Regions from separate parts of the Noviherbaspirillum sp. ST9 genome, predicted to be linked through region 1. Evidence: predicted binding sites of a transcription regulator. Region 1 holds the regulator's gene; the other holds the start of a gene.

The links. Region 1 encodes sigma-54, which starts transcription at its own class of promoters, with help from an activator protein. Its sites were predicted from a motif close to TGGCANGNAANCTGCTTT; they were not measured.
Region 2: the regulator sigma-54 is predicted to act here: its motif matches at 3,289-3,306, upstream of ACNOHI_RS09965 (PEP-CTERM sorting domain-containing protein).

Annotation. Positions count from the first base shown of each region.
Region 1 is NZ_JBLWFR010000004.1:503,144-508,690, reverse strand. It holds gene ACNOHI_RS11570 (KpsF/GutQ family sugar-phosphate isomerase) at 1-960, shown strand, start outside; gene ACNOHI_RS11565 (KdsC family phosphatase) at 960-1,484, shown strand; gene lptC (LPS export ABC transporter periplasmic protein LptC) at 1,494-2,075, shown strand; gene lptA (lipopolysaccharide transport periplasmic protein LptA) at 2,113-2,661, shown strand; gene lptB (LPS export ABC transporter ATP-binding protein) at 2,663-3,403, shown strand; gene ACNOHI_RS11545 (RNA polymerase factor sigma-54) at 3,423-4,919, shown strand; gene hpf (ribosome hibernation-promoting factor, HPF/YfiA family) at 5,012-5,359, shown strand; gene ACNOHI_RS11535 (enoyl-CoA hydratase/isomerase family protein) at 5,513-5,547, shown strand, end outside.
Region 2 is NZ_JBLWFR010000004.1:180,802-186,348, forward strand. It holds gene ACNOHI_RS09945 (diguanylate cyclase) at 1-340, shown strand, start outside; gene ACNOHI_RS09950 (hypothetical protein) at 596-835, opposite strand; gene ACNOHI_RS09955 (tautomerase family protein) at 1,293-1,673, opposite strand; gene ACNOHI_RS09960 (superoxide dismutase family protein) at 1,976-2,563, shown strand; gene ACNOHI_RS09965 (PEP-CTERM sorting domain-containing protein) at 2,650-3,234, opposite strand; gene ACNOHI_RS09970 (GGDEF domain-containing protein) at 3,616-4,809, shown strand; gene ACNOHI_RS09975 (GGDEF domain-containing protein) at 4,965-5,547, shown strand, end outside.

The sequences.
Region 1 (5,547 bases):
CTTGCGCGCGAGACGATCCAGATCGAAGCCGACGCCCTGCTCGCACTGAAGAGCAGGCTCTCCGACAGCCCCGACGACAGCTTTGCCCAAGCCATGGGCTTGCTCATGCAATGCAGCGGGCGCGTCGTCGTATCGGGCATTGGCAAGTCCGGGCATATCGCCCGCAAAATTGCGGCCACGCTGGCCTCTACCGGCACGCCTGCCTTGTTCGTGCACGCCGCGGAAGCCCTGCACGGCGACCTTGGCATGATCACGGAGAACGATGCCGTCATCGCGATTTCATATTCCGGCGAAGCGGCCGAATTCGTTTCCATCATTCCCATCATCAAGCGCATGGGCGCCAAGCTGATCGCCATTACCGGCAATGACGCTTCGCGCCTGGCGCAACTCGCCGACGTTCACCTCAACGTCCACGTCGACAAGGAAGCCTGCCCGCTTAACCTCGCACCGACCGCGAGCACGACCGCGACGCTGGCCATTGGCGACGCGCTTGCCGTGGCCTTGCTGGACGCGCGCGGATTCCGCGAAGAAGATTTCGCACGCTCCCATCCCGGCGGTGCACTTGGTCGCCGCCTGTTGACCCATGTGCGGGATGTCATGCGCAGCGGTGCCGCAGTACCCATGGTCAAGCCGGACGTGTCCCTGCCGGCCGCCCTGCTTGAAATCACCCGGAAAGGCATGGCAATGACGGCCGTGGTGGACGATGCCGGACGCGCCGTCGGCATCTTCACTGACGGCGACCTGCGCCGACTGATCGAGAACGTCCAGGACTTCGGCAAGCTGAAAATGTCGGATGTCATGCACGCCAATCCGCGCACCATCCTGCCCGATCAGCTCGCGGTCGAGGCCGTCGAGCTGATGGAGCATTTCCGGATCAACCAGTTGCTGGTCGCCGATGCCGACGGCAAGCTCGTCGGCGCGCTGCACATCCATGACCTGACCCGCGCAAAGGTGATCTGATGCAAGACATACTGGCAAGGGCAGCGCAAGTCCGGCTCATGATCTTCGACGTCGACGGCATCCTGACCGACGGCAGTCTGCATTACGCCCCCGACGGCGAAATGATCAAGACGTTCAACGTGCTGGACGGGCACGGCATCAAGCTGCTGCAGCAATCGGGCGTGGCCACCGCGATCATCAGCGCGCGCAGGTCCGCCATCGTCGCCAAGCGCGCGGCCGATCTCGGTGTGCAGCACCTGTATCAAGGCGTGCACGACAAGCTGGAAGCGTTTAAAGAACTGCTAGCCAAGACCGGCACGGCGCGGGAAGCATGCGGCTTCGTCGGCGACGACGTGATCGACCTGCCCATCCTGCTGCGCGTCGGATTCGCGGCCAGTGTCCCGAATGGACATGGCGAAGTGAAATCGCGCGTGCATTACGTGACCAAGGCGAATGGCGGTCAAGGTGCGGCGCGCGAGCTGTGCGACCTGATCATGCGCGCCCAGGGCAATTACGAAGCGGCGCTGGCGCCCTACCTGAAGTAGGTGCAGAGCATGCGGCCATGGCGCATCCGGTTATTCATGACACTCGCGCCGCTGGTCGTGCTGGCACTGGCCAGTTTCTGGCTGTACGAAGTCATGCGCCGCGCGACCGATACGGTTGTCCCGAGCCCGGAGCGCAGTGAACCTGATTTCTACGTTGAAAAGTTCAGCTACGTGAAGTTGTCGAAGACAGGCTCGGCGCAATACCATGTTGCCGGCGAAAGAATGACGCACAATCCGCAGGATGATTCGTACGACATCGTGAATCCTGTCGTGAGCAATATCCGCGATGCCAATGCACCGATGACCATTCGTGCGGAGCGCGCGCGCGTCAACAGCGACAACAGCCAGGTGCACCTGTACCGAAACGTGCGCATGGACAGGCCGGCATCCGCAACGGCGGAGCCGATTCGTATCCGTACCGAGTACATGCTGGTGCTTCCGGACGACGATGTGATGAAGACCGACAAGCCGGTTGAAATCACGACGGACCGCGCCAAGCTGACGGGTACGGGCATGGTGGCGAACAATGCAACGCGGGAGTTCAACCTGACGAGCAATGTTCATGGCACGTATCAAGCCCGCGTGCGCTGATTCGGTATAACTTGATGCTTCCTATTCGAGATCTTTCATGAAACATTTTTTCTTGTTGCTGATGACGCTGATCGCGATGGTCGCAGGCAATGCGCACGCGGAAAAAGCCGATTCCGACAAGCCGACCAATGTCGAGGCCGACCAGATGGCCTATGACGACATCAAGCAGGTCAATACTTTCACCGGCAACGTGATCCTGACGCGCGGCACGCTGATCATGCGCGCGCACAAGCTGGTGGTATCGCAGGATCCCGCCGGCTACCAGTTCGCGACGCTGTTCGCACCGCCTGGCGGCGTGGCGACCTTTCGCCAGAAGCGCGACGCCGGCCCGAATCAGTGGATGGAAGGTCAAGCAGAACGCATCGAATACGACGGCAAGTCCGAAATGGTGAAACTGTTCTCGAAGGCAAAGATGCGCCGCCTCGAAGGCAACAAGCCGACCGACGAAGTTGAAGGCGAGTTCATCTCCTACGACAGCCGCGCCGAATTTTTCACCGTGAACAACACGGCGACCGGTGCAAACAAGCCCGGCGGCGGCCGTATCAAGGCCATTATCCAGCCACGCTCCGAATCAAAGGACAAATGAGATGACGAGCACACTGGTAGTCAACGGTTTGCAAAAGAGCTACGGCACGCGCCAGGTCGTGCACGATGTCTCGCTGCAAGTTGCGAGCGGTGAAGTAGTCGGCCTGCTCGGTCCGAATGGCGCCGGCAAAACAACGTCGTTCTACATGATCGTGGGGCTGGTGCCGTCGGACGCCGGAGAAATCGATCTCAACGGCGTCGCGATTTCCCGCCTGCCCATTCACCGGCGCGCCACGCTCGGCTTGTCCTACTTGCCGCAGGAAGCGTCGGTGTTCCGCAAGCTCAGCGTCGAGGACAACATCCGCGCGGTGCTGGAATTGCAACGTATCGACGACAAGCCGCTTTCCAAGGCTGAAATCGACAAGCGGCTGAACACGCTCCTCGCCGAATTGCAGATCGAGCGCCTGCGCGAAAACCAGGCGCTCTCGCTCTCGGGCGGCGAGCGCCGTCGCGTCGAGATCGCGCGTGCCCTGGCGACCAACCCGCGCTTCGTGCTGCTCGACGAACCGTTTGCGGGCGTGGATCCGATCGCGGTCATCGAAATCCAGCGCATCGTGCGCTTCCTCAAGGAACGCGGCATCGGCGTGCTGATTACCGACCATAACGTGCGGGAGACCTTGGGCATTTGCGACAGAGCCTATATCATCAACCAGGGCTCAGTCCTGGCAAGCGGCCGTCCTGACGACATCATTGCAAACGAGTCGGTGCGGCGCGTGTATTTGGGTGAACACTTCCGGATGTGACGGAAGAAGACCAGAACGTATGAAACAGACACTCCAACTTCGAATCTCGCAACATCTGGCGCTGACGCCCCAGTTGCAACAGTCGATCCGCCTGCTGCAGCTGTCGACGCTCGAGCTGCACCAGGAGCTGGAACAGATCCTCTCGGACAACCCGATGCTGGAGCGGGTCGACGATCCCCTCGACCATTCCGTTCGCCTGCTTGCTGACGGCGCCATCAGCGCATCCCCGACGGCAAACGGCAGCACGACGGAAGCACCGGCAGCGGAAGGCAGCAGCAGCGCGTCTTCATCCGAAGAACCCGAAGGTGCGTTTGAAGGTGGCAACGCAGAGGGATCGGATGCCAGCTCCGGCGACAGCGACTGGAGTTTCGACGACGTCGCGCGCACCTCAAAGGCGCCCGAAGACGACGACGCACGCCCTCAGCTCGAGGCCCACGAAGTCACACTGCGCGAGCACCTGCTGGAGCAGATGCGCGTCACTGTGCGCGAGCATCGCGACCGCGCACTCGTCGAACTGATCATCGACGCGCTCAATGACAACGGCTACCTTGAAGAACCGCTCGAGGAAATCCACGCACGTCTGCCGGAAGAGCTCGGGATCGAACTCGAGGAACTCGCCGTCGCACTGAAACTGGTCCAGAGCTTTGAGCCCGCAGGCGTCGGTGCACGCAATGCATCCGAGTGTCTTGCAATCCAGATCCGTCGCTTTCCGAAAATTGCGCTCGTGACGCGCCGCCGCGCGCTGGACATCGTCGAAAATCATCTCGCCCTGTTCGCGCAGCGCGACTTCAACAAGCTGAAGAAGGCACTCGACTGCGACGAAGAAGACCTGCGTGAGGCGCAGGCGGTCATCCGCAGCTGCAATCCGCACCCCGGCGCGCTGTTTGCCTCGGATGCGTCCGATTACGTCGTCCCCGACGTCATTGTCAAGAAAACAAAGAACGGCTGGCAGGTTTTCCTCAACCATGACGTCATGCCGCGCCTGCGCGTGAATGCCCTCTACGCCAACATCCTCAAGCAGAGCAAGGGTGAGGGGTCGCTTACTTCGCAGCTGCAGGAAGCCAAGTGGCTGATCAAGAACATGCGCCAGCGCTTCGACACGATCCTGCGCGTCGCCCAGGCGATTGTCGACCGCCAACGCAATTTCTTCTCCCATGGCGCCGTCGCCATGCGCCCTCTTGTCTTGCGTGAAATTGCTGATACACTGGGTTTACACGAGAGTACTATTTCTCGTGTGACAACTCAAAAGTACATGCTGACCCCCCATGGCATGTTCGAGTTGAAGTACTTCTTCGGCAGCCACGTCGCCACAGAAGCGGGGGGCGAAGCTTCATCGACGGCAATCCGCGCGCTGATCAAACAATTGATAGGAGCAGAAGACCCCAAGAATCCATTCTCAGACAGCAAAATTGCGGATATGTTGGGGGAGCAAGGCATGGTCGTGGCACGACGTACCGTCGCGAAGTATCGCGAAGCCCTGAAAATCCCTCCAGTCAATCTGCGCAAATCCCTGTAGCTTTCGTGTTGTAGTGTAGTTGCTGTGTTCGGCGTAGCTCGACTACGCGGGCACGTGCGAACCTCCAGCGACGCCATCCATAGGAGCGCTGTATGAATCTTACAATCAGTGGACATCACCTCGAACTGACACCGGCCATCCGCGAATATACGGAAACCAAGCTGGAACGCATCATCCGCCATTTCGACCATGTCATTGATATCGCAGTCATCTTGGGTGTGGAAAAACCGTCAGAAAAGGAAAAGAGACAGAGAGCAGAAGTCAATCTGCGACTACGGGGCAACGTCATTCATGTCGAGAGTTTTGCGGAAGACCTGTACGCTGCCATCGACACATTGATTGACAAACTGGACCGTCAGGTACTGAAGTACAAGACAAAGATCCAGGACCACCAGCACGAATCGTTCAAGCGCATGCCGGACACATCGGCCGCTGCGTGACATTTCTCCGGCCCGTCAGGGCCATGACGATCAAGGGCGCATCAATGCGCCCTTTTTATTTGGCCGCCGCCACGCGGCGAATGTCGGGCGTGCGACTGCGAGCTTCTGGCATTGCCGATACAATGATCCGCTTCCCGTACTTACTTGCCGGCCATGACTGAATTCGTCCAGACCCATATCAAGAACAA
Region 2 (5,547 bases), 320 kb from region 1:
GGAGCGGTGCACGGCCAATGATGGGAAGACCGTACTTCATCTGACGCGCAAGCTTTTGGACGACGCCGCGCGGCACTACCAGTATGAAGAGGGTGTATTGCGGGACCGCAGTTACCCGGACCTCGAAGTCCATCGAAACGATCACCGCAGGTTGTGCGAAAAAGGGGAAGCCTTGTTCGACAGGGTGGCCCACGGCGAGACGGATTTTTCAATGGTTGCTTCGTATGTCCTGAATGACCTCATCATCGGCCATATCGCCGAGGAAGATGTCGCCTACATTGCACATGCCGCGCGTGCGGACGTCGCAACCCGCAGCCAGCATAGTGCAACGATGCATTGAGGGTCGGCCCGCACGGGGCGCACTGAGGATCGGCGCGGGCAAGGAGGTCCGGTGGATTCAGCGTGAAGCAGGCAGGGCTGGAATCCCGGCGTGCGGGGCTAAGCAAATGGAAGAAATTATTCTGACTGTATTGTTCTTTGCAATATGCGTTAGCGGGCGGGTAGTGCGTTCGGGCTACCTTTTGAAGGCAATCGACCGGAGTCACCCGCCCGCTAACGCATGTTGCAAAGATATGGGCGCCTCTTGCGCACCGGCTTAGCGGCCGCCGGGAACAATCATGCGAGCGGCAAGCGTCGCCGCGGCGACCGACTCCATGCGGTCGGTTACCTGCGCAGGTGTGCCGGCATGCGGTCGCGGGATCGTCGCCGGGCACGGTTCCAGCGCGTTCCGGGAGATCAAGCCGAAACCGAGTTGGCGACGGATGTTGTCGTTGAATGTGCTCATGATGGCTTCCTCCATGACGATCCCGAAGCGCGCCGTAGTCCTGTAGTCCATCACGCGCCGTATGCCCATGGGAATGCAAGAAGCCTGCCAATCGGTGGTTGGGCCTGTGGCGCGGTAAAGGCCGGTATGGACAGGCAGTTCTGCACGAAGTGTCACCGCATTGCCTTGTTTCCGTGCACTATGCGGCCAACCCGCACCGGCTGGCGCGCGACGGGGGCGGTGCGCACGCCCGGCGAGCAGTGTGCAGGCAAATAGGTCCTTGCCTTGCTCGGAAGAACCGCTTCCCATTCTTGATAAACACAAGCGCACAGAGTTGGGAAGCGTCCAGCCGACGCTCCACTGGGATTGATCGCTTATTAACGATCACAGGGTCGGCAAAACCCCCATCGTCGGAGGCAGATATTCCTTCAGCTTCGCGATCGCATTCGCGTCGCCGAACGCATCCGCCATCTGGGCGTGGTTCAGTTCGTGAAAGATTGTGTTGGCCGGTCCGCCCAATCTGTCGACGCTAAGCGTGCGGCAACCGTCCTCCCGCCGGCGACCAGTTCTCCCACGGGACATCCTGGATGCACACCATCGCGTGCTCGGGATCGAAGCCGTGCTCGCGCAGTCTCTGTGCAATCCCCTCAACCAGCTGCCGCTTGATCCTGACACTCCGCCCTGCGCCGAGGAGGATTTCGATCAGCATGAAATCCGACGTCCGGGGCGAGGCTGCGTCAGGGAAGGTCGGGTGATAGTCAAAAGACGATTCATCGAGTTCAATGAAGCGCAGGAAGCGGTCATCCTTGCTAACGCCGATGGAGACGAGCGCGCCGTGAACCGCGGCGAAGGCGCGTTGCTTGAACTCCCGTGACTTCTTGCCCTGGGCAGTGATGGACACGAGCGGCATGGTTCTCCTCCTGATTTTCTTGTGAATGTTGCCGGGGCGTTCCGGAATTACGCGGGCCTGACTGCCTCTGGATGGTAGCAGGTCGCATGGCTAGATCTTGCCATGGCAACATCCCGCGGCTGCTGTCATTCAGTGATCTTTATCAAGCGGGCGGGGATGCGGCTTCATTAAGATCGAGCGAGCTTTTCCGGGTGCCGTCTGTTTTGCATGCTGGCGAGCACCCCTTCTCCGTCCCGCCGGCACATCGCCACTCCGGATGACCGGTTCCTACCGAACGGCAACCCCAGAAGAGGAGAATCCCCATGAAGCGCAATCCTATTGCAGCGAATGTTCGTCAAAACGTCCCGGCCCGTCTGGGTACGGCATTGAGCCTGATGGCCTCGCTTGCTGTCCTCGCTGCGCCTGCAGCGGCGCAGAAGCTCAGCGCCGACGTGAAGCTGTACAACACAACTGGCAACCCGGTGGGCAAGGTGAGGCTCACGCAGGAAGGCAGCGGGACGGTGTCCGTCCAGGCGCAGGTGCATGACCTTCCGCCGGGCTTCCACGGGTTCCATGTCCATGCGGTGGGCGAATGCGTTCCACCGTTCACCTCGGCCGGCGGGCACTTCGATCAGGATGCGCACACCCACAGGGACCACAGCGGCGATTTCCCCGTCCTGCTGGTCAATGCCGACGGCACGGCGACCGCGCGGTTCAATACCGATCGCTTCTCGGTCGCCGATCTGTTCGATGCGGACGGCAGCGCGGTCATCGTCCATGCCGGACCGGACAACTACGCGAACATCCCGACCCGGTATGCGGCCGCCCCTGACGCGACGACGCTGGCGACAGGCGATGCAGGCGCGCGCATCGCGTGCGGCGTGGTGGACAAGGTGGTGGGGAAGGATTGACGCGCGAGGGGCCGCGTCTATCCGAGCCGGCTGTTCCAAAAAAAAGAGCCCCGAACGGTCGGGGCTCTTTCATGCGTGCATTTCGCTCAGGCCGTGCGCTTGCTCTTGCGGCGCCATCCGAAACCGGCCAGGCCGATCGCCATGAGCAACGCCGTTGCAGGCTCGGGAACCTGGGTCGCCGGAGATTGCTGCGTGACGCCGCGCGTGATGTCAGCCGACAGTGTCGCGTCGGTGAAAATGTAATCGCCGGTGAGGGCCTTGAGCATGACGGACAGCTTTCCGTCCAGGATCAGGTCAGGCAGGGAAGCGACCAGGGTAATGTCGTACGGCGTGGGCGTATTGCCGTTCGGGACATTGGAGCCATTGAACACTTGCGAGGCGCCGTTGCTCCCGATATTGAAGGTAAATGTCTCGTTGTTCGGCTTGTCCTTGCTCACGTTGTCAATCAGCCTGATCGTCAGGGTCGCGCTGTTGATCGTGTCGAAACCGACGACAAAGCCGTCGAGGCCATCCGTAATGTCATGGGTAAAGGAGTAGGGCAACGCCGAGGTGACGTTGACGTCGGGCGCCGGGTCAATGAAATCCGTGATGACAGCGGCTTGCGCTGCGCTGCCTGCAAACACGAGGGCCGCGGCGCCGAAGGCAGACAAAAGCGTTTTGAATGTTGTCATGTATTTATTTCCCCTGAAAGAAGGTTAGCGCTAGTTGGTACTTCTTGTAACCATGTAGCAAGTTACGCGCCCGAAAGTAAAAGGCTATTAAAAACAATATGTTGGGAAATATATACAATGACGGCGCGACGCAGCTGTAAAGTTTTTCGACAGCATGTGTAAGATCCACCGACAAATGCGGTAAAAGCGCCCATCTAGCTGCCTTCCGCCATGTGATTGTCGTCATTTCCCCTACCATTTCCATGGGATTGCGCAGCGCCGGTCACGCTGCGACCATGCAATGTTTGCTGCGGGACTCGCTGGCTGCGTCCTGCCCCCACCCAATACCCTACTTCCGGTTACCGACTGCAAGCCAGGGCGTGCTTCACGAAAGCGATCACCATGTTGGGATTCGACCCTCGCTCGTTCATCATCATCTCGGCGGCCCTCGGCTTCCTCTGCGCGTTCGTCTTCGCTGTCCTGCAGCGCAGCTTCCCCACGGAGATCAAGGGCTTGAAAGAGTGGGCGAGGGCGTACTTCCTCATGACGGCGGCTGCCGTCCTGTTCGCGCTCAGGGGAAGCGTGCCGGTCGTGTTCACCAGCTACCTGGCGAACATCCTGCTGGTCGGCGGCATCATGCTGATGTACGCCGGCACGCGCGAGTTCGGGGGGCTGCCGCGCCACCATCGCGTCCTTCCCCTGTTCCTGACCGTGTTGTCGTTCGGACTGTTCTGGCCGACCTTCATCGAGGACGATTACCGGCTCCGCCTGCTCCTCATCACGGCGGCCAACGCGACGCTGTTCGGCCTGTGCGCCCTGATGGTCTTCCGCCTGACGACACAGCACTTCGCCGAATGGTTTACCGGTGCGGTCTTCCTGTTTACCGGCGGGGTATCCCTTGTCCGGTTCATGGCCGCGCTGCTTCAGCCGGTCAACAACGACGCCTTCAAGGACGTCTCGATCCTGCAGCACATCTACATGGGGACGTTTTCGTTTTCGGTGGTCGCGCTGGGCGTCGGGTTCATCCTCATGGTGAATCAGCGGCTGCGGGCGATGCTCGAACACGCCGCCTCGCATGACGACATGACAGGCGCGCGGCGCCGCAGCGCCTTCCTTGACCTGCTGGAGCGCGAACTCCAGGGCGCGCCGCGCGGGCGGTTCACCTCGCTGCTGATGATCGACATCGACGATTTCAAGGACATCAACGACAGGCTCGGCCATATCGCCGGCGACCAGGTGATCGTGGATTACGCGCAGAAGGCGCTGGGCGAGTTGCGTCGCGCCGACCTGTTTGGCCGTTACGGCGGCGAGGAATTTGTCGTCCTCCTGCCCGACACCTCGGTCGAGCAGGCCTGTGTCATTGCCAACCGCCTGCGGCTGGCGACAAGCAAACCTTCCGCTTGGGGCGTGCCGGCTTATACCGTCAGCATCGGCGTAGCGACGGTATCGGATGGCCGCGAGTCGTCCATGAGCCTGATTGCGCGCGCCGACGACGCGCTGTACGAAGCCAAGCGCGCGGGAAAAGACCGGATCTCGATCGCCAAGGGGCTGGAGTCGTCGGTTGCAGTCCTGTGCACGCACCCGAACAGTGCATGAGGCTTGCGCGCGATCAACGTGCACGGCCCCGATCCCGCGAATTCTCCTTTAATATTGCTGTATAGTAACTATTGGTTAATGGCCTGTGCGTGGCGCACCGGCCCAGCCCAATCGCCTCAGGCGAGTTCATAAAAATAAAGCAACGGAGACGATGCATGAGGATCGGCCGCCTTGTGTTGAACCGCTTCGCCGGCGACGACGCCAGGATGCGCCGGCTGGTGACGTATTGGGGTGCGACGGTGCTCCTTTACCTGCTGTCGCTGTCCATCCTGTGGGTGGAAGTCCTGTCGGGCGTGGCGCGGGCCGTGCCGGTCATTGCCCTGACGGTGATCGCCTTTACGGGACATGCCTTTTTCTACCTCCTGATTCGCCAGTGCGAGCGCCTCAAGCTCACGCCCTCGCAGCTATCGGTCTACCAGGGACGGTTCGCCATCCTGTGCACGGTGGCGGGTTACTCCGTCATGGGCCCGTTGCGCGGCGCCTCCCTGGTCATCCTGACCGTTATCCTCGTGTTCTGCGCCTTTACGCTGGAGGCAAAAAAAACGCATTCGCTGAGCATCTTCGCCATCAGCCTGCTGGGCGCGACCATGGTGGCCATGCGCTTTGCCGCGCCGGATGTGTTCGATGCGAAAACGGAGATCATTCATTTCGTGCTGAGCGGTTCCATGCTGCTGGTGGTGGCGACGCTGACCGGCCGCCTGAGCGAGTTGCGCGAATCCCTGAAGGCGCAGAAGGCCG